3 regions of the Salmonella bongori NCTC 12419 genome follow, and region 2 is predicted to be linked to each of the others. Evidence: predicted binding sites of a transcription regulator. Region 2 holds the regulator's gene; each other region holds the start of a gene.

Region 1 (10,202 bases), 1.9 Mb from region 2:
GATCACGGTGCCGTCTTCCAGGGTGACCATTGGGATCGGCGCGCCCCAGTAGCGCTGACGGGAGACACCCCAGTCGCGCAGGCGATAGTTCACTTTACGTTCGCCGACGCCAAGGGATGCCAGCTTATCGGCAATGGCGTTGAAAGCGTCTTCAAAGCCCAGACCATTGAACTCGCCGGAGTTAAACAGCACGCCTTTTTCAGTCAGCGCCTGCTCAGATAAATCGGGCTCAGAGCCGTCAGCGGCCAGAATCACCGGTTTGATGGTTAAACCGTATTTGGTGGCAAACTCATAGTCGCGCTGATCGTGACCCGGAACGGCCATCACCGCGCCAGTGCCGTACTCCATCAGGACAAAGTTTGCCGCCCACACCGGGATCTCTTCGCCGGTTAATGGGTGAATCGCTTTAAAGCCAGTGTCGACGCCTTTTTTCTCCATCGTCGCCATTTCAGCTTCGGCCACTTTAGTGTTGCGACATTCGTCAATGAACGTCGCCAGATCAGGATTATTTGCCGCGGCTTTAACGCTAAGCGGGTGACCCGCGGCCACCGCCAGGTAAGTGGCGCCCATAAAGGTATCTGGACGGGTGGTATACACGGTCAACGTGTTATCGTAACCCTTAACGTCGAAGGTGATTTCCACGCCTTCCGAGCGACCGATCCAGTTGCGCTGCATGGTCTTAACGGTATCCGGCCAGTGATCCAGTTTATCCAGATCGCCCAGCAGTTCTTCCGCATAAGCGGTGATTTTGATAAACCACTGTGGGATCTCTTTACGCTCAACTTTGCTATCGCAGCGCCAGCAGCAGCCGTCGATCACCTGTTCGTTGGCGAGAACGGTCTGATCGTTCGGACACCAGTTAACGGCGGAAGTCTTCTTGTACACCAGGCCTTTTTTATACAGCTCGGTGAAGAATTTCTGTTCCCAACGATAGTATTCCGGGGTGCAGGTCGCCAGCTCGCGGCTCCAGTCATAGCCGAAACCCAGCATTTTGAGCTGGTTTTTCATATACGCGATGTTGTCATACGTCCACGGTGCTGGCGCGGTATTGTTTTTCACCGCCGCGCCTTCCGCAGGCAAGCCAAACGCGTCCCAGCCGATAGGCTGCAGCACGTTTTTACCCAGCATACGCTGGTAGCGGGCGATCACATCACCGATGGTGTAGTTACGTACGTGGCCCATGTGTAGTCGGCCAGAAGGATAGGGAAGCATCGACAGGCAGTAATACTTCTCTTTGCTCTCGTCTTCGGTCACTTCAAATGTGCGCTTCTCATCCCAGTGAAGCTGTACTTTGGATTCTATCTCTTCCGGGCGGTATTGCTCTTGCATGGCAGCCAGTAGTCCTGTTTTCAATACAGCTACAAATGTAGCTTTAAAGGTGGTGTTTAGATCCGCATAGCATAGCCCAAACGCCCGCGTCAAAACAGGGGGTAGAACATTTGTCGCGTCTGGCGTCCATGAAGAGGCGAGGCAAAATGCGCCCTCGCTGAGACAAATTACCGCAGTTCTTCCAACCGTCAGGCAAGGCTCTCAAAATAAAACTATATAAAACATAATATTAATAATCAGGATGCTTTTTAGCACAAGAAAGCAGAACCATAACAAAGGCGTGAATTGTGAAAAAAATATCGTAGTGATTTACCCTGAAGATAACGTCATCACGGCTGGCGAAACCACTTCAATGTTTATTGGCATGGCGAAGCAGTTAAATGTCGATCGTATCTCGCTAATGCGCGGGATACGAGAATCAGCTGACAAGAATTTACAGACTCTGTGGGCAGGCTTGCAAAGCGTAACGTAAATAACGTCTATTATTATAGGCAGTTAACGACCCGGGAGACGAAGTGATGAACAAGGTTGCTCAATATTACCGTGAACTGGTGGCCTCCTTAAGTGAGCGTTTACGCAATGGAGAGCGCGATATTGATGCGCTGGTGGAGCAGGCGCGCCAGCGTGTGCTGCAAACAGGGGAGTTAACGCGAACCGAGGTGGATGAGCTAACGCGCGCCGTCAGACGCGATCTGGAAGAGTTCGCCATGAGCTACGAAGAGAGCCAGGACGACAGTGTTTTTATGCGGGTTATTAAAGAGAGCCTGTGGCAGGAACTTGCCGATATTACCGACAAGACCCAGCTGGAATGGCGTGAAGTCTTCCAGGATTTGAATCACCACGGCGTGTATCACAGTGGCGAAGTGGTGGGGCTGGGAAATCTGGTGTGTGAGAAGTGTCATTTCCATTTGGCGGTTTATACGCCGGATGTGCTGCCGCTGTGCCCGAAATGCGGTCATGACCAGTTTCAGAGAAGACCGTTTGAGCCGTAATTTATCCTCGCCGGAGGGCGATGCGTTGCGCCTTATCCGGCCTGGAAAAATCATTTCTGTAGCCGGATAAGGTGAAGCCGCCATCCGGCAGATATTACGCGTAAAACTTCAGCCGTTCCGCCAGGAGATCGACAAATCCTTCACGATCGATATCCACCATTACGGTGGTATTAGGTTTGTTCCCGGTCAGGAAATAATAATCCACGACCGTCATCCCCTGGGTATATTTCCCCTGTGTTTCGACGCCAACCCAGCGTTCAATGGTGGTGAATAGCTCAGGTTTTAGTAGCCAGGCGATGGTGCACGGGTCGTGCAGCGGCGCGCCGACAAATCCCCATTTTTCGTCTTTGTGGTACTCCATAAAGAAGTCCAACAGCTCGGCGACGATGGTGGAAATGGGGTTGCCAATCGCGCGGAAGCGTTCGATATCGGCAGCGTGAATCTGTGCCTTATGGGTGACGTCCAGCCCGGCCATCACCACCGGAATGCCTGACTGGAAGACGATTTCCGCCGCTTCCGGGTCGACGAAAATGTTGAACTCGGCAGCGGGCGTCCAGTTCCCCAAACCCATTGCGCCGCCCATGATCACAATGCGGGCGATTTTCGTATGCAGTTCCGGATGGCTATTCAGCAACAGCGCCACGTTGGTCTGTGGGCCAGTGGAGACGATGGTGACCGGTTGTGCGCTCTCGCGCAGGGTTTTTGCCATCAGTTCAACTGCGCTGCAGCGTTGCGGCAAAAATGAGGGCTCCGGCAAAGCCGGACCGTCCAGCCCACTTTCGCCGTGGACGTTATCGGCGATGATCAGTTCACGCATTAGCGGTTTCACCGCGCCTGCCGCCACCGGAATATCCGGGCGTTTGAGCAGCGTCAGCATCCGCAGCACGTTGCGCAGCGTCTTATCCGGCGTCTGGTTGCCAGCCGAGGAGGTAATGGCTTTGACCTCCAGTTCAGGGGAGGCGAGGGCGAGAACGAGGGCGATCGCGTCATCATGACCTGGATCGCAATCAATAATCATGGGCAGTGCCATTGTGGCTCCTTGTAAGCGGTACTTTGTGACAAGGTTAACGCCCGGCTGGATACGTTTCGAGAAGCGAAGCGGTAAATCGTGAGATAGCGCGCACTCTGACGTGCGCGCCGGGAGGATTAGTGCAGGATTTTCGCAAGGAAGTCTTTTGCGCGATCGGAGCTGGGGTTAGCGAAGAACTCCTCTTTTGGCGAGTCTTCAACGATTTTACCTTCATCCATAAAGATCACCCGGTTCGCCACTTTACGGGCAAAGCCCATTTCGTGCGTTACCACCATCATGGTCATCCCTTCGTTCGCCAGCTCGACCATCACGTCCAGCACCTCGTTGATCATTTCAGGATCAAGCGCGGAAGTCGGTTCATCGAATAACATCGCGATGGGGTCCATACACAGCGCGCGGGCAATCGCGACGCGCTGCTGCTGACCACCGGAAAGCTGAGCAGGATATTTATTGGCATGCGCCGAGAGCCCAACGCGTTCCAGTAGCTTGAGCCCTTTCTCGCGGGCGGCAGCTTTATCGCGTTTCAGTACTTTCACCTGCGCCAGAGTCAGGTTTTCGATGATCGACAAATGGGGAAATAGCTCAAAGTGCTGGAACACCATACCCACACGGGAGCGGAGTTTCGCCAGATCGGTTTTTTTGTCGTTCACAATAATGCCGTTAACGGTGATTTCGCCTTTTTGCACCGGTTCCAGACCATTGACAGTTTTAATCAGCGTTGATTTACCGGAACCCGATGGCCCGCAAACCACCACGACTTCGCCTTTTTTCACTTCTGTTGAACAATCGGTCAGCACCTGAAAGTGACCATACCATTTTGAAACATTTTTCAGGGTAATCATTAAACTGTCCTTTTCTTCAAATAGCTGACCAGCAACGACGCGCTCAGGCTGATAACAAAATAAACGGCGCCGGCGAACAGAATCATTTCGACCTGAGTACCGTCACGTTCGCCGATAGTAGACGCAGTGCGGAAGAAGTCCGCCAGACTTAATACATACACTAAAGAAGTATCCTGAAATAGCACGATGCCCTGTGTAAGCAGCAGCGGCACCATCGCCCGAAACGCCTGCGGCAAAATAATCAACTTCATGGATTGCCAGTGGGTCATCCCCAGCGCCAGCGCGGCGCTGGATTGCCCGCGAGAAATACTCTGAATGCCGGCGCGAATAATCTCGGAATAGTAGGCCGCTTCAAACATTGAGAATGCGACCATCGCGGAGATCAGACGGATATCGGTTTTCGGCGATAGTCCCAGCACGTTTTGCAGAAAGCCGGGCACAATCAGATAGAACCATAGCAAGACCATAACCAACGGTATGGAACGGAAAACGTTAACGTACGCCTTCGCGAACCAGGCGATGGGGGCAAAGCTTGAAAGGCGCATTACAGCCAGAATAGTTCCCCAGACTATCCCCACGACAACGGCGGTGACGGTGATCTTTAGTGTGATGACTAACCCGGCCAATAGATAGGGCATTGAGGGGATAATAGAACTCCAGTCAAACTCGTACATTATTTACTCCCCACGTTGCCCGGCAGGCGAACTTTACGTTCAACCAAACTCATGACCAGCATGATGACCGCGTTAATCAACACATAGGCCAGTGTAATGGCGGTGAAGGATTCCCAGGCGTGCGCCGAGTAATCCAGCAGCTTGCCTGCCTGCGCCGCCATGTCTACCAGACCGATGGTTGAAGCGATAGCCGAGTTTTTCACCAGGTTCATCATCTCCGATGTCATCGGCGGTACGATAACGCGATAGGCATTCGGCAGCAGCACATAGCGGTATGCCTGCGGCAGTGTCAGCCCCATCGCCAACGCCGCGTTCTTTTGCCCGCGGGGAAGGGACTGAATAGCCGCGCGTACCTGTTCGCAAACGCGGGCAGCGGTAAACAGTCCCAGACAGATCATAGAAGAGAGGAAAAATTGTATATTGGGATCAAGCTCCGCCTTAAACCACATGCCGATATTTTCCGGCAATAGCTCAGGTACTACCAGATACCAGGTGAAGAACTGTACGATCAGGGGAACGTTACGAAACAACTCAACATATAGCGTGCCCAGCCCGGCGAGGAAGCGGTTGGGAACGGTACGTAAAATGCCGAAAATAGATCCGACCAGGAAAGCGATAATCCAGGCGGTAATCGAGAGGGCTACAGTGACCTGAAAGCCACTCCATAGCCAGCCGAGATAGGTGGTGTTGCCGAAGGGGGCTTCTTGTAAAAAAATCCCCCAGTTCCAGTCTATTGACATACCTCTACTCCGAAAAAAAAGGGTAGCAGCGCTACCCTCGAAGATTGTTGCCCGGCGATTTGCGGTTTCAGGCCCGATGGGGAACGACCATCAGGCTTATAGTCTGTCCGTGCTGAGCGACAATCGAGAGGGCAGGAGTTCCCGCCCTATTATTTTTAGTTAGTTAAGTGCTTTATCATTCGGTTCTTTGAACAACGCTTTCATCTCGTCAGACAACTCGAAATTCATGTTCAGGTTTTTCGGTGGGATCGGATTTTTGAACCACTTATCGAACCATTTTGCAGCAATGCCGGAGGTTTGCGCCTGGGCGATAGTGTCATCCATCAGCTTTTTGAATTGTGGGTCGTTTTTACGCAGCATACAGCCGTAAGCTTCCTGAGACTGGGGTTTTCCGACGATCTCCCAGTTATCCGGCTTCTTCGCTTTGGCGCGTTCACCGGCCAGCAACGCATCATCCATCATAAAAGCAACAGCACGGCCGCTTTCCAGGGTACGGAATGAGTCGCCGTGGTCTTTCGCGCTAATAATGCGCATCCCCATTTTTTGCTCTTCGTTAAGCTTATGCAGCAAGATTTCAGAGGTGGTTCCGGAGGTCACAACAACCGCTTTTCCTTTCAGATCCGGAAAATCTTTAATATCGCCGCCTTTTTTGGTCAGCAAGCGCGTTCCGACGACGAAAATCGTATCGGAAAAGGCGGCCTGTTTTTGGCGCTCAAGGTTATTGGTCGTTGAACCGCATTCAAAATCGAACGTCCCGTTTTGCAACAGTGGGATGCGGTTTTGCGAGGTGATAGGGATCAGCTTAACTTGCAGATCGGGTTTGTTGAGTTTCTTTTTTACCGCTTCCACAATGGCATTGGAGTAGTCCTGGGAATAGCCGACCACTTTCTGCTGGTTGTCGTAATAAGAAAAAGGGACAGAAGATTCGCGATGCCCAACGACGATAACGCCATTTTTGGCGATTTTGTCCAGAGTGCTACCGGCGGCAGGCGCGCCATCTTCTGCGTGCGCAAGGCCCGCAGACAGTCCCATTACCAGCATTGCTGTGGTTAGCTTACGTAATTGCATATCCAACTCCTTTATCATCTGCGCCAACGACGCATTGATAGCTATTGTGATGTTGTTATTGCCTGCAACTTGCGCGTGCAGTGTTATACGTGTTTGTTAACATTTAGTTTGGCTTGTTGTAAATATTTTGCTGCGATATTGTTTATTTTTGCGAAGTGCGCCGCACCGTTCAGAGGCAAAAATCTTACATTGCACCATTCGGGTGCTGCCGCCGAGCGATTTGGGTGCGCTTCGGTGGCACTGATAGCCAAAACGGGTTTACCACATATAACAAAGCAACAGACGTGCCAGAATGACGAAGGAGAGTAGGCCGGATAAGAACCATCCGGCGGGGCGGTGAAAAGCCGGTGCATTTAGCGCATCCGGCCTGGAGAAAGGATTATTTACGCCGCTGCCGCAGACTCATCACCACTGCGCCAAAAGCAAACAGTGCGGTCAGTATCCATAGCGGCCAGTGGCCGGTACGGGCATAGGGTGTCAAACCTGTGGTTGGCGTCACTTTGGCCGTCAGTACCTGACGCGTGAACTGCGGGATCATCGCCTGGATTTCGCCCTGCGGACCAATCACTGCCGTAATACCATTATTGGTACTGCGCAGGAGCGGACGCGCCAGCTCAAGCGCACGCATCCGCGCCATCTGGAAATGCTGCCACGGGCCGATGGACTTACCGAACCAGGCATCATTAGAAATCGTCAGCAGATAATCCGTATCCGGACGGAAATTATCGCGAACCTGCTCGCCGAGAATAATTTCATAACAGATCGCTGCCGTCAGCTTATAGTCGTGTGCATGTAATTGCGGCTGAATATAAGGGCCGCGGCTAAAGGAAGACATCGGCAGATCGAAGAACGGCGCCAGCGGGCGCAAAATAGACTCCAGCGGCACAAACTCGCCAAACGGCACAAGATGATTTTTATTGTAGCGATTGGGCGAGTCATAACTGTATGGGTTATCTTTGCCCAGCGTGATAATCGTGTTGTAGGTGTCGTAGCGGTTTTCTTTATTGAGACGCGCATCGACAATGCCGGTAATCAGCGTGCTATTTTTTTCGCGTAGCATCTCGTCCAGCGAACGAAGGAAAGGCTGCTGGTTGATTTCGAGATCCGGAATCGCCGACTCTGGCCAGATAATAATCTGTGATTTTCCTAGCGCGGGGCGGGTTTCGTTGAGATAAATTTTTAGCGTATTCAGTAGCTGATTTTCGTCCCACTTCAGCGACTGTGGAATATCGCCCTGTACCAACGATACCTGAGTCGCTTTGGCCGGTTCCAGCGTAAACCACTGGATATAGCGTAGCGGGAAGGGCAGAGCAAACAGAATGACGGCGGCAACCAGCGGACGCCAGTTCCGTGTCGCTAATGCCAGCGCTAGCAGGCCGCTCGTCATCATCAGCAGGAAGTTGATGGCTTCGACGCCCATCATCGGCGCCAGACCTTTTAGCGGACCGTCGACCTGACTGTAGCCAAATTGCAGCCAGGGGAAGCCAGTCAGCACCCAGCCGCGAAGAAATTCGGTGATTTGCCAGATTGCAGGTGCAGCGATCGCCACGCGCAGCCAGTTCGTTTGTGGCCATAGGCGCGACAGAATACCGGCAAATAATCCGGTATAGAGCGAGAGATAAGCCGCAAGCAGCACCACCAGAAAAACGTTAACCGGCCCCGGCATCCCGCCAAACTGGGCGATACTGACGTAAACCCAGTTAATCCCGGTGCCAAAAAGCCCGAGTCCCCAGACGTAGCCAATGGCGGCAGACTGGAGTGGGCGGCGGTTAAATGTTAACGCCTGTAGCCCGATAAGCGACACGATGGCCGCCGGCCAGACGTCATAGGGAGAAAACGCCAATGTTCCACAGGCGCCGAATAATAACGCCAGCAGCAGGCGAATGCGCTGGCGTTCAATTAGGGAGGCAAATGCCATGTAGTCTTCAATCCAATTTTATTTTATTCGTCCAGTTTAGGCTGGGGCGAGTCATCCGGAATTCTGACATGAACCTGAATAATACGACGACTGTCGGCCATTGCCACTTTGAACTGGTAACCATCAATGTCAATGGTTTCGCCGCGGGCCGGTAAATGGCCGAACGCCTGCATCACCAGGCCACCGATAGTATCGACCTCTTCATCGCTGAAGTGGGTGCCAAAAGCGTCATTGAAGTCTTCAATCGGCGCCAGCGCTCGGATCGTCCAGGTGTGGCGACTAAGTTGACGGAAGTCGATATCGTCTTCTTCGTCATACTCGTCTTCAATTTCACCGACAATCAGTTCGAGGATATCCTCGATAGTCACGAGGCCGGAAACGCCGCCGAACTCGTCAATCACGATCGCCATATGGTAACGCTGGGAGCGGAACTCTTTGAGCATACGATCAACGCGTTTGCTCTCCGGTACGACAACGGCGGGGCGTAACACTTTGTCCATGCTGAAGGCTTCGGCATCGCTGCGCATAAACGGCAGCAAATCTTTAGCCATCAGAATCCCTTCAATGTGATCTTTATCTTCGCTGATCACCGGAAACCGTGAGTGGGCGGACTCGATGATAACATCAAGACATTCGTCCAGCGTCTGGTTACGTTTCAGGGTAATCATCTGGGAGCGTGGGATCATAATGTCGCGAACGCGCTGGTCCGCGATGTCCATTACGCCTTCGAGCATATCGCGCGTATCTTCATCGATAAGCTCGTTCTGCCCGGAATCACGGATCAGCGCCAGCAATTCATCACGGTTTTTAGGTTCACCGTGGAAAAGTTGGCTGAGTAGTAGGGAAAAAAATCCCTTTTTACTGTTTACTGTGTCACTACTGTGTGAATTGTCGTCGCTCATGGCGTCGTATGGGTTCTCATGTTAGTTAATGTATTGCACATGCGCGTAAATTCAGCACATGGCGGTGTGTAAACGGCCAGGCCTGAGAAGGCGGAGCCGCCGTCAGGCATTATGCCCGATGATGTTGCGCTTATCAGGCCTGGCAGTCTTCGGCCTACTATTCCTTCTCGGCAATGTACGGATCCTCATAGCCCATAGCAAGCATAATCTCCGTTTCGAGGGACTCCATTTCTTCCGCCTCGTCATCGGCGATATGATCGTAACCCAGTAAATGCAGGCTACCATGTACAACCATGTGCGCCCAGTGCGCTTCCAGCGGCTTATGCTGTTCCTGCGCTTCTTGCTCCACGACCTGACGGCAAATAATCAGATCGCCCAGCAGCGGCATTTCAATACCCGGCGGTGCTTCAAACGGGAAAGAGAGCACGTTGGTCGGTTTATCTTTCCCACGGTAGGTCAGGTTAAGATCGTGGCTTTCTCTTTCATCCACCAGGCGAATTGTGACTTCCGCCTCCTCCTGAAACTGCGGAATAACGCCGTCCAGCCAGCGTTGGAACTGGGCTTCGTTCGGTAGGCCCGTGTGGTTTTCACAGGCCAACTGTAAATCGAGGATCACCTGACTCATTTCTGTTCCTGCTCCTGGACTTCACGCTTACGCTCTGCTGCCAGCGCCGCTTTGCGTTTTTGTTCTGCTTCTTCCCAGGCTT
Region 2 (10,202 bases):
ATATCGATAACCTGAACAACTGGCTGGATAAAAAAGCGCATGCCAAAGGCGGTGGCACGTTCGCCAACGCCACCACTAATATTCCCGATATGTTCGGGCCGGGGGCTAACGGCGTGGCGCTGGATGTGGTCGGGGCGATATCCCGCTCGAAGATGAACGACGGCGACTGGAGCCACCCGATTTATGCTAACCCGCACCGTATTTACCAGGCCTATGCCGCACGACGGCTGGCGGATTTGATTATTGCCATTCGCCAAAAACCTGCCACTCAATTTGATACCATCAATATTGTCGCCCACAGCCAGGGCACCATCGTCACCATGCTGGCAAACTTGTGGGTAAAAGCGGAAGGATTTGCCCCTGTGGACTGTGTGATCCTCAATAATTCGCCCTACTCTCTGGAAAATCGCTGGCTGGAAAACGCCCAGCCAGGCAACCAGCAGACGGATAAAGCACGCCAGCAGACTCTGGCGCACTTTTGCCAGGTTATGGGCGATAACGCCCGGTATAACGGTGGTCAGTCACACAGCGCAGACGATACCGAACAGTTATTCAATCAGGGTTGCCTGTCAGACAGCGGGAAGGATAAATGGGGCGCGGCAACCTACAACCGTAATAATTTCGGGCTGGTCCACAACTATTTCTGCCCCAACGACCAGGTGGTGTCTATGCTGCCGGTTCAGGGGATGGGCTGGCGCGGCATCCCGGATAACATCAGCACGCAGACAAAGGGAAATTTACGCCAGCGGGTCTTCTGCAAGGATGTCAGCGTCGGTGATAAGACTGGTTATCACTTTGTGATGCCGGAAGCGAAACAGAATGATCCCAAAATCCCGCCTCAGGATGTGAAATACACATACCAGGATGTTACCGTCAGCGGCGCGGTGCTGCCGGAACCCTTCGTGTTTGAGCTTCAGGGGCAAAACGAAGGCTACAAAGCCCCTCTGGCGGGTAATGACCCGGACATCGCCAGGGCGGCAAGAAAAGCAGAAGATTTCCGGGAGGAGATGCTGGACGTGCCGGATACGGCGGCGTTCCGCTACCTGCGTAACGGCCAGGCACTGAATGAGACGCAGCTTGCCGAACTGAGCGCACATTACCGGATGGAAATTGTCAGTGGTCGGGGGGAAGGGGATTACGGTCCGTCACAGCAACTGAGAGTAAGGCGTTATGCAAATGACGACGAACTGGATGTGGTGGCAAATTATAAAGCGACTTACAGCCAGCACTCGTCAGTGGTGTGCAACCCGAATGTACAGGTGCGGGCAGTGCCGTATGACCTGGCGATCGGGAGTACCGAGGCGTTTTCAGATGAAGTGTTCTGGAAGAGCTTGTTACTACAGGCAGACTGGCGCAGACCGGAAAATCCAGATGAAGCTGCGAAAAAATATTACGCTGGGGGTGTCCTGCCAAGAGTAATCAAGCCAATGATGAACAAGCCCGAAACGGGTGAAAAACCCATGCCAACAGGAAAAAATGGCGTGGTGAATGATTATGGTCCACGCCAGAAAATGAAGCCGGGTAACAAACGGGATATGGAAAACCAGATGGTGGATAACCTCCAGTGGGACATGCCGGAGCCACAGGTCTGAACAGGAAGGTCAGAAATGAACATAACACACGTTATCGCTATCACACTGGGTATCGGCCTGCTGACGGCGTGCCACGCAGATAACCGCAAATCACGGAAACCGCCCGTACAGGTGGTTTACCGGTTTGACGACCACCGTTATCTGGAGCTGGAGGGTTTTTATTGTGAAGGCGCACTCTGGTACAACGATACGCAGAGGGGGATCAGGGCTGAAGTGGTGGCGCGCGATACACCTGTTTTCAGAGTTTCAACGTTCACATATATCCATCCATCGGGTAAGTATATTGCCATTCCCTGGGATGATATATCGGGATTTTTGATTTCCCGTAATTACGGTCAGACCTGGGGAACGGCACGATTCACTCCCGGAGGGGGAGCGAAACGTTATGGCAGTTGGCCTCCTCTTCGCGAAACCATTGACTCCTTCACCGTCGTCAACGACCAGGGTTTTCTGCTGACAAAGCAGGGCGATCTGTATATCAGTTCAAAACCCTTTGACGATCCCCGTCTTCAGCCGGGTGGGGAAGGTATTCCTTACTCATACCGTAATTCACGGGGAGAACAAAAACATGCTCGTTTAATGCCCGGATATTCAGGGATGGACTGGGGATGGGAATACATCTCCTGGAATTCGCTTAATGATGCGGATCCGTGGACTATTTTTGCTTATAAGCCTAACTGGCAGGGTATCCCCAATAAAGTCCCGGAGGTTAAAAACTACACCGGCTGGGATCATATGCGCTGCGACCCGGATTTGGGTCTGCCCGCATCAGAGCGTGGAAAATAAGTGAACGATTATTCGTAACCTCCGGTGGGATATGCCGGAGCCACAGGTCTGAACAGGAAGGTCAGAAATGAACATAACACACGTTATCGCTATCACGCTGGGTATCAGCCTGCTGACGGCATGCCACGCAGATAACCGCAAATCACGGAAACCGCCCGTACAGGTGGTTTACCGGTTTGACGACCACCGTTATCTGGAGCTGGAGGGTTTTTATTGTGAAGGCGCACTCTGGTACAACGATACACAGAAGAGGATCAGGGCTGAAGTGGTGGCGCGCGATACACCTGTTTTCAGAGTTTCAACGTTCACATATATCCATCCATCGGGTAAGTATATTGCCATTCCCTGGGATGATATATCGGGATTTTTGATTTCCCGTAATTACGGTCAGACCTGGGGAACGGCACGATTCACTCCCGGAGGGGGAGCGAAACGTTATGGCAGCGATCGGCCTGTGCGTGAAAATGTTGACTCCTTCACCGTCGTCAACGACCAGGGTTTTCTGCTGACAAAGCAGGGCGATCTGTATATCAGTTCAAAACCCTTTGACGATCCCCGTCTTCAGCCGGGTGGGGAAGGTATTCCTTACTCATACCGTAATTCACGGGGAGAACAAAAACATGCTCGTTTAATGCCCGGATATTCAGGGATGGACTGGGGATGGGAATACATCTCCTGGAATTCGCTTAATGATGCGGATCCGTGGACTATTTTTGCTTATAAGCCTAACTGGCAGGGTATCCCCAATAAAGTCCCGGAAGTTAAAAACTACACCGGCTGGGATCATATGCGCTGCGACCCGGATTTGGGATTGCCCGCATCAGAGCGTGGAAAATAAGTGGTAACCTCCGGTGGGATATGCCGGAGCCACAGGTCTGAACAGGAAGGTCAGAAATGAACATAACACATGTTATCGCTATCACGCTGGGTATCAGCCTGCTGACGGCATGCCACGCAGATAACCGCAAATCACGGAAACCGCCCGTACAGGTGGTTTACCGGTTTGACGACCACCGTTATCTGGAGCTGGAGGGCTTCTATTGCCAGGGTGGGCTGGTTTATGTGGATACTCAAAGAGATATTCGCTCCCGGATTTATGATGTCTCTGATGGTTATCGTATTTTTACGAAAACATTTATTCACCCATCTGAGCGTTATATCGCCATTATGTCCTATGAAGCTGGCGCATTCACCGTTTCAAAAGATTATGGGCAAACCTGGGGCGTTGCCAGCTATTCCCCCGGAGGGGGAGCAAAACGTTATGGCAGTTGGCCTCCTCTTCGCGAAACCATCGACTCCTTCACCGTTGTCAACGACCAGGGTTTTCTGCTGACAAAGCAGGGCGATCTGTATATCAGTTCAAAACCCTTTGACGATCCCCGTCTTCAGCCGGGTGGGGAAGGTATCGATTATGTTTATGACGGAGAAAAGCATCATCTGCGCCCGAGGAATAATGGCACCAACGATAACAGCTACTGGGGGAAAAATTATACCTCATGGGCATCAGCAAGTGGGCCAAATGCGTGGTTAACTTTTTCAGAAGAAACAAACTGGCAGGGCATTCCCAATAAAGTCCCGGAGGTTAAAAACTATACCGGCTGGGATCATATGCGCTGCGATCCGGATTTGGGATTGCCCGCATCAGAGCGTGGGAAATAGATGGGCGGCATTCGTCTGCTATCCATAGCCGAGCCCCCTTTATCCCACAAATTTATCAACTGACGGCCTACAGCTATTTGATATTCAGGTCGCATTTTTTGAGTATCCTTACAGGGTGAAAAGAGAAAGGGCTAATCTTCGTCGAAACCGGAATTGAACAGAGCGATAACCGCTGCCAGCGCTTCAACTTCTTGCGGGCCGGTGGCTTCAATTTCTATCTGACGCCCTTTGGCGGAGTCGAGCATTAACAGCGCGATGACGCTGTTCGCTTCCGCTTCGGTGCCTTCGTCATTACGTAAGAGTACCTCAGCGTCAAAACCCTGCATCAGTTCGAAAAGCTTCATGGCAGGCCGGGCGTGCATGCCCAGCTTATTGGTGACTTCAACAGTTTGCTTTACGGTCATGTTTTGCGTTTTTCCAGCGTGCGATGGCGAGACTGGACGTTTTTACCGCGCGAACGGAAGTAGTCTGCCAGCTGTTCTGCAATATACACCGAACGGTGTTTCCCGCCGGTACAACCGATAGCGACAGTAAGGTAACTGCGGTTGTTGGTCTCCAGCATTGGTAACCATAGCTCAAGATAACTGCGAGTCTGATAGATAAAATTGTGAACTTCTGTGTGCCGGTCAAGAAATGCGGCAACCGGTTTATCAAGCCCGGTCATGGGGCGCAGTTTTGGGTCCCAGTGCGGGTTGGGCAGAAAGCGGACATCGAACACATAGTCCGCATCAATCGGGATACCGTGTTTGAAGCCGAAGGATTCAAATACCATTGTCAGCTCGCGCTCGCGTTTACCCAGCAGACGGGTACGCAGCATTTCGGCCAGCTCATGGACGGACATTTCCGAGGTGTCGACGATCAGATCCGCACGTGAGCGCAGCGGCTCCAGCAGATCGCTCTCTTTATCAATCGCACTCTCTAAAGAAAGATTTTTGCTGGAAAGCGGATGTAAACGGCGTGTGTCGCTATAACGGCGAATCAGGGTATTGCGATCGGCATCAAGAAACAGTAATTGTGGCGAGAAGGCATCGGGTAGGTTATTCATCGCCTGTTCAAAAATCTCAGGCGATTCAGGCATATTGCGCACATCAATGCTGACGGCGGCAGAAATCTGGCGATCGGCCAGCGTTCGCGCCAGATCGGGCAACAGCACAACGGGAAGGTTATCCACGCAGTAAAAACCCATATCTTCCAGCGCGCGCAGAGCGACAGATTTACCTGATCCGGAACGCCCGCTGACGATCATCAGTACCATGTACCGTTTCTCCTCACAACGACAGAAAAAAATGCCATTGAGTTGTTATTCCTCATTCTGCTCACCTTCGGTGTCAGTAATGATTTGATACAGCTCTTCGTCACTCAGCGCCGCGCGCAGGCGGCGGCAGATCGTTTTATCCGCCAGACGCTTCGCGACCAGCGACAGTGTGTGCAGATGCGTTTTAGTCTGGTCGGCTGGCACCAGGAGGGCGAAGAGGAGATCGACCGGCTGGTTGTCGATGGCGTCGAACGCAATAGGTGTTTCGAGCTGAACGAATACGCCGACGGCGCGTAAGGTATCTTCTTCCAGTTTTCCATGCGGGATAGCGATACCATTACCAATACCGGTACTGCCCATTTTTTCGCGTGTCAGAATGGCTTCAAACACGACCTGTGGAGGTAAACTGAGCTGTTTTGCCGCCAGTTCGCTGATGATTTCCAGCGCGCGTTTCTTACTCTGACAGTGAACGCCACTACGCGTACACTCCTGGTTAAGTACACTGCTCAGTTGTAGAGTCGTATCGTTATTTATCATAATTTCACCTAAGAACCTGTCCTGTCAGGTTGATGGCCAGGTTCGGAGCGCTAACTGTACAAATGGCCCGTTGTGCCGCACAACAGGCCGTCCTGCACTGGCTAACTGCCCGGACAATTAATGTTGTTTCAGTTTATCTTTATGCCTGGTTAGCTGCCTTGCCAGTTTGTCAATCAAACCGTCAATGGCGGCATACATATCCTGACCTTCTGCGCTGGCGTGAATTTCACCGCCGTTAACGTGTAGTGTTGCATCCGAGATGTGCGTAACTTTCTCCACTTTCAACACTACATATACCTGGTTAATCCGCTCAAAATACTGTTCAAGTTTGGCGAATTTTGTCGTCACAAACTCACGCAGGGCTTCAGTAATTTCGACGTTATGTCCGGTGATATTGAGCTGCATAGTGTCTTCCTTATCGGTTGGGTCAAACCAGCTGTTTGCGTTGGTTTGACGGCGGAATGGATAAAGACTCTCGGTACTTCGCAACAGTGCGGCGCGCCACCATGATACCCTGTTCTGACAGCAGAGAGGTTAACTTACTGTCGCTCAGCGGTTTCGCGGGGTTTTCCGCCGCAATTAACTTCTTCACCAACGCACGGATGGCGGTGGAAGAGGCTTCGCCTCCGCCTTCGGTATTGACGTGGCTGGAAAAGAAATACTTGAGTTCAAAAATGCCGCGTGGACTGTGCAGATACTTCTGCGTGGTCACGCGGGAGATGGTGGATTCGTGCATCTCGACGGCCTGGGCGATATCCGCCAGTACCATCGGTTTCATATATTCTTCGCCCTGCTCAAAAAAGGCCTGCTGTTGCTCCACGATGCAGCGGCTAACGCGCAGCAACGTATCGTTACGGCTCTCAAGGCTTTTTATCAGCCATTTCGCATCTTGTAAATTACTGCGAATAAACTGGCTGTCGGCGTCGTTGCGCGCGTTGTTGCACAGAGCAGCATAGTGCTGATTAATCTGTAAACGTGGAATGCTGTCGCTATTAAGTTCTACCGTCCAGCGACCATTATGCTTGCGAACCAGTACGTCCGGGATAATATACTCCGGTTCACCGGTCTGGATCGACTGACCGGGTCTGGGATCGAGCGATTGAATCAGGTTTACCGCCTCTTTCAGTACGTCTTCTTTCAGGCGGGTAACACGCATCAGCGTGCGGAAGTCGTGGTTGGCCAGCAGATCAAGATGATCGCAGATAATGAGCCGTGCCTCTTCCAGCCACGGCGTGGACTTGTCGAACTGTGAAAGCTGAATCAGCAGGCAGTCGCGAAGATCTTTCGCCGCAACGCCTACGGGATCGAAGCGCTGAATACGCTTCAGAACGGCCTCGACCTCATCAAGATCAATCTCTTCATCGCCCATGCTTTCGAGAATGTCATCCAGCGAGACGGTGAGATAACCGGTTTCATCTACCGCATCGACAATAGATGTTGCAATAGCGCGATCGGTATCCGAGAAGGGTGTCAGTTCAACCTGCCACATCAGATAATCCTGCAACGACAGCGTCGTTTCGCCTTGATACACGGGTAATTCATCGTCGATATAATCGCCGCTGGGGCCGGACGGCGTCCCGGCGGTATAAATTTCATCCCAACTGGCGTCAAGCGGCAGCTCTTCTGGCATCTCTTTTTGTTCGAGCGCGTCTGCGGTATCGAGAGGATCGTTATCCTGAGGTTGCTGAGTGTCGATTTCGTCATGAAGATCGGTTTGCTCAAGCAGCGGGTTATTTTCCAGCGCTTGCTGAAGCTCTTGCTGAAGTTCCAGCGTAGACAACTGCAACAGACGGATGGCCTGTTGTAGCTGAGGCGTCATCGCCAGTTGTTGGCTAAGCCTGAGTTGCAAACCTTGCTTCATATTCAGAGTCGTTTTCTCCCGCTAGAGCAGCATAGTCCTCTACCCTATCAGAGTCTGAAGTCTTCCCCAAGATATACACGCTTAACGTGTTCGTCTTGCAGGATTTCTGTCGGCGTACCGTGGGCAATAAGATGGCCCTGGCTCACGATATAGGCGCGTTCACAGACTGCCAGCGTTTCACGGACGTTATGGTCGGTGATCAACACGCCGAGTCCGCTATCGCGCAGATGCTCGATGATGCGTTTAATGTCGATAACGGAAATCGGGTCAACGCCGGCAAAGGGTTCATCCAGCAGGATAAATTTGGGATTGGCGGCCAGCGCGCGGGCAATTTCTACACGACGGCGTTCACCGCCGGACAACGCTTGTCCCATGCTGTCGCGCAGATGCTCGATATGGAACTCTTCCATCAGCTCGTTAGCGCGGTCTTCTCGCTGTTCCGCGGTCAAATCGTCACGAATTTGCAGTACCGCCATCAGATTATCAAACACGCTAAGCCGGCGGAAAATCGAGGCTTCCTGCGGCAAATAGCCGATACCGCGGCGTGCACGCGCGTGCAGCGGCAGCAGACTGATATCCTCATCATCGATGATGATATTGCCTGCGTCACGCGGCACAATACCAACGACCATATAAAAAGTTGTGGTTTTACCCGCGCCGTTCGGACCGAGCAGACCGACGATTTCCCCGGAGTTGACGGTCAGACTGACATCTTCTACCACGCGGCGGCCTTTATAGGCCTTCGCCAGATTCTTTGCAGTTAATGTTGCCATAACGAATTAGTTACTCTTCTTTTGCGCCGGAGTCTGGCTTTTGTTTTTGTCTTGCAACTGTGACGGTACCAGCACTGTGGTGACGCGTTTGCCTTTATCGCTAAAAGCCTGCATTTTCTGCTCTTTCACCAGGTAGGTGATCTTGTCGCCAGTAATGTTGCTATCAAGCTGCTCCAGATAGGCGTTGCCGGTCAGCACCACAAAATCTTTTGCCAGCTCATAATGCATATGCGAAGCGTGGCCTTTCACCGGTTTACCGTTGTCCTGCATCTGGTAAAAAGTGGCCGGATTGCCGTAGCCGTCGATCACCTCTTTACCTTGTTCACCGCCAGGGCGGGTAACGACGACTTTATCGGCGTTGATCTTAATCGTGCCCTGGGTCATCACCACGTTGCCCGTAAAGGTCACAACGTTGCCTTGCATATCCAGCGATTGTTGATCCGAGTCGATATGAATCGGCTGTTCGGTATCGCCCGTGACGGCAAATGCCGGAATGCTGGCGGCCAGAAGCGAGCCGGCAAGCATAAGATTAAGGCTGAGTTTGTTTGTTTTGAATTTCATAAGAGGTTCTAACCTTTTCAATCAGCTCGGCGTTCTTGCTGCGTAAGTTACCGCGCATTTTCAGTCCGCTGGAGTTAAATGTTGTGCCGTATAATGTCACCAGATCGTTTGAGGTAACATCCTGCGTGACCAGGTTGATCTGTGCGTTATCGGTAGTAATTCTGCGTAATTGAGCGTCAGGCACCAGAGCGTTGACTTCAACATGGCCATACAGATAGAGCATCCGATCATTAGTCAGTTTGGCTTTATCGGCCTTAATCGACCAGGTCGGCACTTTATCCTTATCAAAGGTGGTTAATACCGGTTGTGTAAACCATGAGACCGCCTGATCGGAAAAATATTCAACGTGCTGTGCGATCAGACGATAGCTCAGCGCGCCTTCCGGACTGTATACGACGGTATCCGTATGCTCGCTTTTATAAGTAGGATCACTGCTATTGACCACTACGGCGGTAGGATCATCTTTATCTGCCAGATTGATACCAATCAGCACCAGAATGGCCAGCGACAGTAGAATGATAACCCAACGTCTGGTTTTACTCATATCGATTGCCCTTTGGCTTCGTCCAGCTTGCCCTGCGCCAGCAGCAGCAAATCGCACACTTCACGTACCGCGCCGCGCCCGCCGGCAATATGCGTCACATAATCAGCGCGGGGGATCAACAGCGGGTGCGCATCTGCAACGGCAACACTTAATCCCACTTTTTCCATCACTGGCCAGTCAATGAGATCATCACCGACGTAGGCGACGTTTTCCGGCGCAATCGCCAGTTTTTCCAGCAGGTCACCAAAGGCGAGCACTTTATTCGCCTGCCCCTGATAAAGATGGGTGATCCCCAGCGTGGCGCAGCGATCTTCTACCAGTTTAGCCTTTCGTCCGGTAATAATGGCAACCTCAATATCGGAGGTCAAAGCACAGCGAATGCCGTAGCCGTCACGGACGTTGAAGGCTTTCAGCTCTTCGCCGTTATTGCCCATATAAATCAGGCCGTCAGATAGCACGCCATCCACATCCAGAATAAGCAGGCGGATATGCTCCGCCTTTTTAATGACGTGGGTACTGACGGGGCCGTAACAGGTCGCAAGCGACGCACCTGCTTTACTCATCGTTAATTATCCTTGATTTTCTACACGACGCCTGCACGCAGGAGATCATGCATATGTAACACACCGAGCAA
Region 3 (10,202 bases), 1.7 Mb from region 2:
CAAAACTGAAAGGTGCCTGTTTACCTTCGGTCCGTACCGCTTTTTGCGACAATACCTTAGACGGAGTATCCGCCAGAGAAGCATCAGAAAGCGTCACGGTCAGCACCGCATCTGGCGGCAAAGCGACCTTCTGGCGGATCCAGACGGTACCAGAAACATTGGGTTGCTGAATAGTAGACTGATTAGCAGTAATCGACATGTTAGGGTTTGGCGCAGGCGTCTGGATATCAGCGCTTTTATCAGCGCAGGCCGCCAGAGATATCGCAACCGCTAAACCACTTACAATGTGCACGAGTTTCATTCAATTCTCCTTATCATCAATGCACCAGCAGGCCTTTCCCCCCGCCGGAAGAGTGGTTAACAGAAACATAACGTGATTAAGTGTGGCACATGTCACTCATTTTTGCCTGGAATTGGTCTGTTATTCAGACTTTTGTACCCATCGGACCACTTGTGAAATTGCGTTATACTCTGGCCTATCTCGCTTCGGCATTGTTGTCACCTGGAGAGCATGTATGAGTCAGACGCTAAATAATTTGCTGACGTTATTGAATCTGGAAAAAATTGAAGAAGGACTCTTTCGGGGCCAAAGTGAAGACTTAGGTCTACGTCAGGTATTTGGCGGCCAGGTGGTGGGCCAGGCGCTGTATGCGGCAAAAGAAACGGTGCCGGAAGAGCGGCTGGTGCATTCATTCCACAGCTATTTTCTGCGGCCAGGCGATAGCCAAAAGCCCATCATCTATGATGTAGAAGTGCTGCGCGACGGTAATAGTTTCAGCGCCCGCCGCGTTGCCGCTATTCAGAACGGGAAACCGATCTTTTATATGACCGCATCCTTCCAGGCCCCGGAACCGGGCTTTGAACATCAAAAGGCGATGCCGGCCGCAACAGGACCGGAAGGGCTACAATCAGAAACGGAAATCGCGCAGTCGCTGGCGCATCTCCTGCCGCCGATTTTGAAAGAAAAGTTTCTCAGCGATCGTCCGCTGGAGATTCGTCCTGTAGAATTTCACAATCCGTTAAAAGGTCACGTCGCCGCGCCGACGCGTCAGGTCTGGATTCGTGCCAACGGCACAGTTCCGGCTGATATTCGTGTCCATCAATACCTGCTGGGATATGCTTCTGATCTGAACTTTCTTCCTGTTGCGCTTCAGCCTCACGGCATCGGTTTTCTGGAAAAAGGCATTCAGATCGCCACTATCGATCACTCGATGTGGTTCCATCGCCCGTTCAATCTTAATGAATGGCTACTTTATAGTGTGGAGAGCACTTCCGCTTCCAGCGCCCGGGGCTTTGTTCGCGGCGAGTTTTATACTCAGGATGGCACGCTGGTCGCCTCGACCGTGCAAGAAGGGGTGATGCGTAATCACAATTAAAAACCATTCCGCTATCCGGCGTTAACTGCCTGATGGTCCTTCGCTTATCAGGTCTACCGTGAATGTCGGGCCCCGTAGGCCGGATAAGACGCTTTCGCATCGCTATCCGGCATGTTGTACAGTCACGCGTTATACGCATTTTCGCCGTGGCTGTTCACATCCAGTCCTTCCCGTTCCTGCTCTTCCGGCACGCGCAGTCCCACCAGGCTATCCGACAGTTTGAAGCCGACAAATGCGACACCCCCAGACCAGACTACCGTTATAGCAATACTTTCCAGTTGTACCAAAACCTGATGCCCCATCGTGACACCTTCGGCAAAGCCAACGCCCCCCAGAGAACTGGCGGCAAAGACGCCAGTCAGGATGCAACCGATTATCCCGCACACGCCATGAACACCAAAAACATCACACGGATCATCCACCCGCAGGATACGTTTAAGCATCGTGACCCCCCATAATCCTGCCAGCCCGGCGATAACGCCGATGAGCAGCGCGCCACCAACGCCAACATAGCCACAGGCAGGCGTCACCCCAACCAGACCAGCAATCGCACCGGAACAGGCTCCCAGCAGTGAAGGCTTACCGCGTAGCGTCCACTCGCCAACGATCCATCCCAGGATCGCGGCGGCGGTCGCCACAACCGTGTTCACAAAGGCCAGCGCCGCAATCTCATTTGCGCTACCCGCGGAGCCCGCGTTAAATCCAAACCAGCCAATATACAGGATCGCCGTACCAGTAAAGACCATCGGCAGATTATGGGGTTTAAACGCCTCCTTCCCAAAACCGACACGTTTGCCAATTAAATAGGCCCCTACCAGCCCGGCGATAGCGGCGTTAATATGCACTACCGTACCGCCGGCAAAATCCAGCGCGCCGTGAGCAGCCAGCAGGCCGCCGCCCCACACCATATGCGCAATCGGAATATAAGAGAGTGTGAACCACACTGTCACGAAAATCAGTACAGCCGAAAAACGGATACGTTCCGCCAGCGCGCCAACCATCAGCGCGACGGTAATACAGGCGAAAGAGCCCTGAAACGCCACATGGATATACTGGTAAATTGAGCCTGTTACTGCCGTCAGGGCAATATTCTTCAACATCGCCCCGTCAACATTACCAAAAAAAGAATTACCTTCGCCAAACGCCAGCGAATAGCCATAAAGCACCCATAAAATGCAGATCAGCGCAAAGGTGACGGTTACCTGAGTTAACATCGACAGCACGTTTTTAGCGCGTATCAATCCGCCGTAGAATAATGCGATACCCGGTATCGTCATAAACAATACCAGCGCAGTGCAAATCATCATAAAGGCGTTATCCGCTTTATCGGCAACCGCTGGCGCGGCTATCGTCAGTCCGGGCAGCAGCGCCAGTGAAGCCAGTGTGTTTTTTATCATCGCTCTCTTCATTGTTTCATGTCCTGTTGCTGGGTGACGGGGCTTACAGCGCGGCTTCGTCGGCTTCGCCAGTGCGAATACGAATAACGCGCATGAGCTCTGCGACGAAAATTTTGCCATCGCCAATTTTTCCGGTGTACGCCGCTTTACTGATGATATCGACGACCTCTTCCAACTGATCGTCGGCGATAGCGATATCAATTTTGACTTTTGGCAAAAAATTCACGCTGTACTCCGCGCCGCGATACAACTCGGCATGGCCTTTCTGACGGCCAAACCCTTTCACTTCGGTGACGGTCAGCCCCTGAATGCCAATAGAAGAAAGCGCTTCACGCACGTCCTCCAGCTTAAACGGTTTGATAATCACGGTAACCAGTTTCATAGACCCCCTCCAGGCAGAATCAGGTAAGGCAGCAGCCATGTATGAACCCTTCAGGATGGACTTTGCAAAGGATGTGCCAAAAATGGAATGGCAAGAAAGCGCGCAATTAACGGGGCGTGATGATATTGACCGTCCCCGATATCAAAGCAGGAAAACGTAAAACGCACCATGACGGTGCATGACAGGTAACATTTTGCCCCAGTGGCGCCGGGATTTACGCCACGGAGTCAGACTCCTCATGTACGCTGGCGGCTAACTCTTCACCAACTAACTGTAACTGATACATTTGCCAGTAGCGCCCTCGCGCCGCCAGTAATTGTTGATGCGTCCCGCGTTCCACGGCCTGGCCGCGATGGAGCACCAGAATGGTATCAGCCTCAACGATGGTTGATAACCGATGGGCGATAACCACCAGAGTGGTGTGCTCGCGAATCGCAGCCAATGCCTGCTGTATCGCCTGTTCGGTGCCGGAGTCAATACTGGCCGTTGCTTCATCAAGAATTAATATCTGGGGGGCGTCAACCAACACTCGTGCCAGCGCCAGCAGCTGTTTTTGCCCGACAGACAACGTATTTCCCTGTTCACCGAGAAGCGTATGCAAGCCATTGCTCAGGCTGCGTGCCAGTTCCGCCAGTTGTACCGTTTCCAGCGCCTGCCAAACCTGCTCCTCTGAAACCTCACGTCCCAGCGTCACATTGGCCAGGAAGGTATCTGCCATCACTACCGGGTCCTGCTGAACCATCGCTACGCCCTGACGTAAAACACGGTGCTCAAGGGAAGAAATTTCTCGTCCATCCAGACGGATCTCGCCTTGCGTCAGCGGATAGTAACCCATCAGTAAGCTGGCGAGCGTGCTCTTCCCACTGCCGGTGTGTCCAACCAGGGCCACAAAGCTACGAGACGGTACTGATAACGTAATATCCTGTAAAACAAGATTATCGCGGTGGTAAGCGAACGACAAATGGTCAATATCAATCGCACCGCTTTGCAACGGCCTGTCGTCACTGCCATAGCGCTGGCGCGGGCGATCCATCAGTTCAAAGACACGTTCTCCCGCTACAACCGCCTGCTGTAGCATAGATTGCTGGGTAGTCAGCTCAATGAGCGGCTCGTTCAGGCGCGACAGATAGCTAATAAACGCGTACAGCACTCCAACCTCAATCGTGCCGGCAGACGAAAAACTGAAGAGCATCAATAGACCGCACAGAATGAGTGCGGAAAAGAGGCTAAGCAATGGACGCAATAAAAAGCCGTCCAGGCGCAGCGTCTGCATCCGCGCCATGTAGTGCGAACGGCTGGCCTCGCCCATTCGTTCGCCGAAGCGCGCCTGCTGGCGAAACTGTTGAATAACGCTCATCCCATTGATGATTTCGTTAAAGCCGTCGTTAATATCTGCCAGGTACGCCCGCACGCGTCGAACAATCGGCGTGCTGTAACGCTGATAAATGATCATTACGGTCAGCACCGCCGGGAAAATCAAAATCGCCACCAGCGCCATGCGCCAGTCAAGGCTGAACATGGCGACCAGCATGGCGCCGATCAGCGCCGCACTGCGTAATACCGTCGCGACGACCGTAACGTACAGATCGCGGATAACTTCCGTGTCGTTGGTCACGCGTGAAATTAATTGTCCGACAGGCTGCGTATCGAAGGCGCTTAATGGCTGGCGCAAAGCGGCATCCATTACGTCAGTACGTAATGTCTGAACCACACCGACAGCCGCCCGGTTAAATAATAAAGACTGCGCGTAATGCAGACCTGCCGCCAGAAACTGCAGTCCCACATAGGCAGCCGCCAGACCCGCGACTTTACCCAGCGGTAAATGGTGTTGGGCCACCATATTATCAATGAAATAGCTGATCAGTAGCGGGCCGCTAACCTCTGCCGCGGCCGCAATCCACAGCATCACCACCGCGACAGAGAGCGGTTTTCGCCAGGGCGAGCCATACGACAGCAGCCGTTTCAGCGTCGGCCATAGTTGCCCAAAACTACGCATTCGCCGCCTCCTCGTCATTTTCCGGCGCGTCATCCAGCGCGGCTTCCAGTTGTTGATAGCGATACATATCGCGATACCAGCCAATCTGCTGCGACAGTTGATCATGATCGCCGCGCTGAACAACATGTCCATGCTGCATAACAATGATTTCGTTCGCGTCGATGAGTGCCGACAAACGATGCGCGCTAATGATGACCGTGCGTCCTTCGCCCCACTGACGCAAATTATGCAAAATCTGATGCTCTGTTCGGCCATCTACCGCCGAAAGCGCATCATCAAGAATCAAGATTTCCGCATTCAGCAATAGCGCTCTGGCAATCGAGATACGCTGTTTTTGCCCCCCCGATAACATCACACCGCGCTCGCCCACCTGCGTGTCGTACCCCTGAGGCAAGCGGAGAATATCTTCATGGACGCTGGCTAAACGCGCCACTTGTTCAATCTCTTCCTGGGTCGCATCCGGACGTCCAAGCGCAATGTTATTAGCGATAGAGTCCGAGAATAAAAACGGCGTCTGGCTGACAACCGCCAGTCGACTACGCCAGCTATCAAGCTGCAGACGTGTCAGCGGCGTGTCATCAAAACGGATTTCTCCCTGCGTGACATCGAAATGGCGCTGGATAAGCGATAATATCGTGCTCTTTCCTGCGCCGGTCGGCCCGCATATTCCCAGCATCTGACCGGGTTTAAGACGAAAATTGACATTCTCCAGCGCCGGATGCGTCGTTTGCGGATAGCAAAACTCGCGAATCGCCGCTACCAGTTCGCCCCGCCCCGCCGGTACCGGCTCTTCGCCATCGATGACGACCGGAGCTTCTGCCAGCATCGCACGGATGCGGCTATAAGCGGCGCTGCCACGTTCTACAATATTAAACATCCAGGCCAACGCCAACATAGGCCAAATCATCAGCCCCAGATACATCATAAAGCTGGTGAGTTCCCCCAGCGTCATGCTGCCGTTAACCACCATCCAGCTCCCGCCACTAATCGCGAGCAGGTTCGCCGTGCCGATAGCGACATAAATCGTCGGATCAAAACGAGCGTCAATACGCGCCACTCGCATATTTTTCTTGCCGGTATCTTCGGCATCCGCCGCGAATAGCGAGGACTGTCGGTCCTCCAGACCAAATGCTTTGATCATGCGAATGCTGGTCAGGCTTTCTTGCGTACGATCGTTCAGGCTGGAAAAGGCTGCCTGCGCCAACTTGAAATCGTCATGCAGCCGATCGCCGTAACGTTTGATCATCAGCGCCATAATCGGCATCGGCAGCAGTGCGAACAGCGTTAACTGCCAGCTAATTTGCGTGGACATAACAATCAACACCGCACACCCCATTACCAGCGAGTCCACCAGCGTCAGAACGCCCTCGCCTGCGGCAAAGACCACACGATCCACATCATTCGTCGCGCGCGCCATCAGATCACCGGTACGATGACGCTGGTAAAACTCAGGGTGCTGTCGGCTAAGCTGGCGATAATAATCTTCACGCAACTCAACCGCTAATTGGTAGGATGCGCCAAATAGCAGCACACGCCAGACATAACGCAATAAATAGACCACCACGGCAATCAGCGCGATAGAACCAATCCACATCGCTACCCAACCAGCAGTAAGGTGCTGTGCGGTTACGCCATCCACGACAATACCTACCACTTTTGGCGGAATGAGCTGAAGAATCGCAATAAGCATAAGCAAGAACACCGCGCCAAGATAGCGACGCCACTCCCGGCGAAAGTACCAGCTTAATTGAGCAAATAATCGCACGCGTTATTTCCTGATATGATGTCCGGTAATACCGGGAGAATTATTCAATGGGTAGAGACGTGGTGTATTTAATCTGTTCCATCGCAAAACTGGAGGTGACGTCTGACAGTCCTGGAACGCTATTGACCAGGCGTTTGTAGAAGTCGTCATAGCGCTTCATGTCGGCTACCTGAACCCGCATTAGATAATCATACTCCCCTGCCATTCTCCAGAAACCAAGCACTTCCGGCATCTCAGTAACGACGGTCACGAACCGACAGTACCATTCACTACTGTGGTGCTGCGTTTTTATCAACACAAAGGCGGTTAACCCCAGCCCCAGTTTTTCCGGGTCCAGCAGTGCGACCCGCCCCAGCAGAATGCCGTCGTCTTCCAGGCGCTTAAGCCGCTTCCAGCAAGGCGTGGTCGTCAGATTAACGGCATCCGCCAGCGCCTGCAAAGAGAGGGTGCAGTCCTGCTGCAATAAAGCAAGCAGTTTACGGTCAATTTTATCTAACATAGCCGGCCTATAGAGAATATTTTTCTCTCTGCATTGTAATTTAAAGGCCAAATAGCAACAATTTTTTCCGTGCTTTTCGCTAATCTTGGCACAAAATGATAAATGGATATTAATGATGAGTAGCAATTGGGTTAAAAATGCCATTAATGAAATTAACGCTGACCACCAGCGTTCGGCCGACACGCATCTTATTCGCCTGCCCCTGCCAGCCTTTCCCGGCATTCAGTTTTACCTGAAAGATGAAAGCACGCATCCTACCGGTAGCCTCAAACATCGTCTGGCACGCTCGTTATTCCTTTATGGGCTATGTAATGGCTGGATTAAAGAAGGTACGCCGATTATTGAAGCATCGTCAGGCTCAACGGCGATTTCCGAGGCCTGGTTCGCGCGTCTATTGGGACTACCGTTCATCGCTGTCATGCCCGCCTGTACCGCCAAACGTAAAATCGAGCAGATCCAATTTTACGGTGGCCATTGCCATTTTGTGGAGAGCGCCAGCGAAATTTATGCAGCATCTGAGCGGCTGGCGCATGAACTGAACGGCCACTATATGGACCAGTTCACCTATGCAGAACGCGCTACCGACTGGCGGGGCAATAATAATATTGCCGACAGTATTTTTCGCCAGATGCGGAACGAACCCCATCCGGTGCCTCGGTTTATTGTCATGAGCGCCGGAACGGGAGGAACCTCAGCAACAATCGGACGCTATATTCGCTGCCAGGGCTACGATACTCAGTTGATGGTGGTGGATCCGGAAAACTCCGTCTTCTTATCTTACTGGCAACATCGGGACGCTTTATTACGCAGTCCGGTGGGCAGCAAAATTGAGGGTATCGGTCGTCCGCGTGTTGAGCCCTCTTTTATTCCGGATGTCGTTGATGAGATGCTGCGTGTACCGGACGCGGCCAGCGTTGCCGCCGCGCACTGGCTGGAAACACAGCTGGGCCGTAAGGTTGGCGCTTCTACCGGTACGAATATGTGGGGCGCGTTACAGCTTGCGGCCCGGATGCGCGAAGCTGGAGAAACCGGCGCTATCGTGACGTTATTGTGCGATAGCGGCGAACGCTATCTGGATACTTATTACAACCCGTTATGGGTTAGCAACCATATCGGTGATTTAGCACCGTGGTCGGCCACTATCGAAAAATGGCTTACCGCTGGTTAAAAACCGACAAAAAAAAGCCAGACAGAGCGTCTGGCTTGCTGGAAGAGATCTCTCATTCGGGGGAATAAGGTAGATGCGGATTGTCCAGCCAATGCGTCAAAAAGTGTGACACAGCTTGATTACTACAATGTCCGATAACCGACAGATGCGGCAGCGCAGCGATAAGCTGCGGCATGGCGTTACCCATAATTAACCCTCGCCCGACGCTGCCCAGCATTTCCCGATCGTTCATCGCATCGCCAAACGCCATACAGTCTGCCAGTGAAAGCCCCAAATGGCCGCTCAATACCGCCAGCGCCGACCCTTTATTACACCCCAGCGGTAATACTTCCAGGCAATCGACAGCAGAGAAACAGAGGTGCGCGCGTTCTTCCAGCGCCTCATTGAGCTGAATACGCAAACGGACCAGTGAGTCATGATCGCCGCAAAAGCAGATCTTCGTCACCTGATGCGCTGGAATGCGTTTTATATCGATAACCTGATAACGAAAGCCGCTGTATACGTGTGCCTGAAGTAGCGCGGGGATCTCATGGCCAGTAAACCAGCCGTTGTCATTAAAAACATGCATACTGACCTGGGTATCCCAGGCATGATGCATCACCGTATCGGCAACCTGGGGATCGAGATCCTGGCGATGAAGCACGTCGCCTTCCAGCGAGTGGATGCGCGTCCCGTTACCGGTGATCAGATAAGCATCCAGTGAAAGTGTTTCCAGAATATGCCGCATTTCCAGAACATGACGACCAGTGGCGAATGTCAGAGTGATGTCGCGTTCGCGCAGACGCGCCAGCGTGGCGATCGTTTCTCTACCCAAATGGTGGTCGGGCATTAATAATGTGCCATCCATATCAAATGCAGCCAGACGGGCCATCGCTTTCTCCACACTGTGACGCGGTTAACTTGTCGTTCAGTATTACCTGAGATATACGGAAGTAATAGTGAACAGATAAAAGGAAGTGTTCCGGGTTTTTATGAGGCTACTGAATCGACTTAATCAATATCAACGACTCTGGCAGCCTTCCGCCGGAGAAACACAATACGTCACCGTAAGCGAACTGGCTGGGCGTTGCTTTTGTAGCGAGCGTCATCTGCGAACGCTGCTCCGTCAGGCACAGGAAGCGGGTTGGTTAAAATGGGAGGCGCAGTCCGGACGCGGGAAACGTGGACGGCTACAGTTTTTGGTTACGCCGGAATCTCTGCGCACCGCCATGATGGAGCAGGCGCTGGAAAAGGGGCAACAGCTTAATGTGCTGGAACTGGCCCAACTGGCGCCGGGCGAGTTGCGGGCAATGCTCCAGCCCTTTATGGGGGGTCAATGGCAAAACGATACGCCGACATTACGTATACCTTATTATCGTCCGCTTGACCCGCTACGTCCGGGTTTCCTGCCGGGGCGCGCCGAGCAACATCTTGCCGGGCAAGTCTTTTCCGGGTTAACGCGCTTCGATCGTGATAGCCAATATCCTTGCGGGGATTTGGCGCATCACTGGAATATTTCCGCCGACGGTTTACGCTGGGATTTTTATATTCGTTCCACGCTGCACTGGCATAATGGCGATACGGTGGATACCGCGCAGCTACATGAACGCCTCGAAAGGCTGCTTACCCTGCCAACGCTA

The links. The regulator sigma-54, encoded in region 2, starts transcription at its own class of promoters, with help from an activator protein. The targets are predictions, from matches to a motif close to GTTGGCACANNTTTCGCTNT.
Region 1: the regulator sigma-54 is predicted to act here: its motif matches at 6,948-6,967, upstream of SBG_RS02910 (amino acid ABC transporter substrate-binding protein).
Region 3: the regulator sigma-54 is predicted to act here: its motif matches at 3,217-3,236, upstream of glnK (P-II family nitrogen regulator).

The regions. Positions count from the first base shown of each region.
Region 1 is NC_015761.1:623,651-633,852, forward strand. Features, by position in the region: gene leuS (leucine--tRNA ligase) at 1-1,329, opposite strand, end outside; gene SBG_RS02880 (hypothetical protein) at 1,610-1,801, shown strand; gene SBG_RS02885 (zinc ribbon-containing protein) at 1,848-2,321, shown strand; gene rihA (pyrimidine-specific ribonucleoside hydrolase RihA) at 2,416-3,351, opposite strand; gene gltL (glutamate/aspartate ABC transporter ATP-binding protein GltL) at 3,468-4,193, opposite strand; gene gltK (glutamate/aspartate ABC transporter permease GltK) at 4,193-4,867, opposite strand; gene gltJ (glutamate/aspartate ABC transporter permease GltJ) at 4,867-5,607, opposite strand; gene SBG_RS02910 (amino acid ABC transporter substrate-binding protein) at 5,767-6,675, opposite strand; gene lnt (apolipoprotein N-acyltransferase) at 7,055-8,593, opposite strand; gene corC (CNNM family magnesium/cobalt transport protein CorC) at 8,617-9,495, opposite strand; gene ybeY (rRNA maturation RNase YbeY) at 9,653-10,120, opposite strand; gene SBG_RS02930 (PhoH family protein) at 10,117-10,202, opposite strand, start outside.
Region 2 is NC_015761.1:3,218,885-3,229,086, reverse strand. Features, by position in the region: gene SBG_RS15305 (T6SS effector phospholipase Tle3 domain-containing protein) at 1-1,592, shown strand, start outside; gene SBG_RS15300 (T6SS immunity protein Tli3 family protein) at 1,608-2,378, shown strand; gene SBG_RS15295 (T6SS immunity protein Tli3 family protein) at 2,446-3,216, shown strand; gene SBG_RS15290 (T6SS immunity protein Tli3 family protein) at 3,273-4,037, shown strand; gene npr (PTS phosphocarrier protein NPr) at 4,169-4,441, opposite strand; gene rapZ (RNase adapter RapZ) at 4,438-5,292, opposite strand; gene ptsN (PTS IIA-like nitrogen regulatory protein PtsN) at 5,338-5,829, opposite strand; gene hpf (ribosome hibernation promoting factor) at 5,947-6,234, opposite strand; gene rpoN (RNA polymerase factor sigma-54) at 6,257-7,690, opposite strand; gene lptB (LPS export ABC transporter ATP-binding protein) at 7,738-8,463, opposite strand; gene lptA (lipopolysaccharide ABC transporter substrate-binding protein LptA) at 8,470-9,024, opposite strand; gene lptC (LPS export ABC transporter periplasmic protein LptC) at 8,993-9,568, opposite strand; gene kdsC (3-deoxy-manno-octulosonate-8-phosphatase KdsC) at 9,565-10,131, opposite strand; gene kdsD (arabinose-5-phosphate isomerase KdsD) at 10,152-10,202, opposite strand, start outside.
Region 3 is NC_015761.1:462,960-473,161, reverse strand. Features, by position in the region: gene SBG_RS02130 (YbaY family lipoprotein) at 1-301, opposite strand, end outside; gene tesB (acyl-CoA thioesterase II) at 516-1,376, shown strand; gene amtB (ammonium transporter AmtB) at 1,499-2,785, opposite strand; gene glnK (P-II family nitrogen regulator) at 2,817-3,155, opposite strand; gene SBG_RS02110 (SmdB family multidrug efflux ABC transporter permease/ATP-binding protein) at 3,370-5,151, opposite strand; gene SBG_RS02105 (SmdA family multidrug ABC transporter permease/ATP-binding protein) at 5,144-6,916, opposite strand; gene decR (DNA-binding transcriptional regulator DecR) at 6,957-7,415, opposite strand; gene cdsH (cysteine desulfhydrase) at 7,528-8,583, shown strand; gene cof (HMP-PP phosphatase) at 8,636-9,454, opposite strand; gene SBG_RS02085 (SgrR family transcriptional regulator) at 9,555-10,202, shown strand, end outside.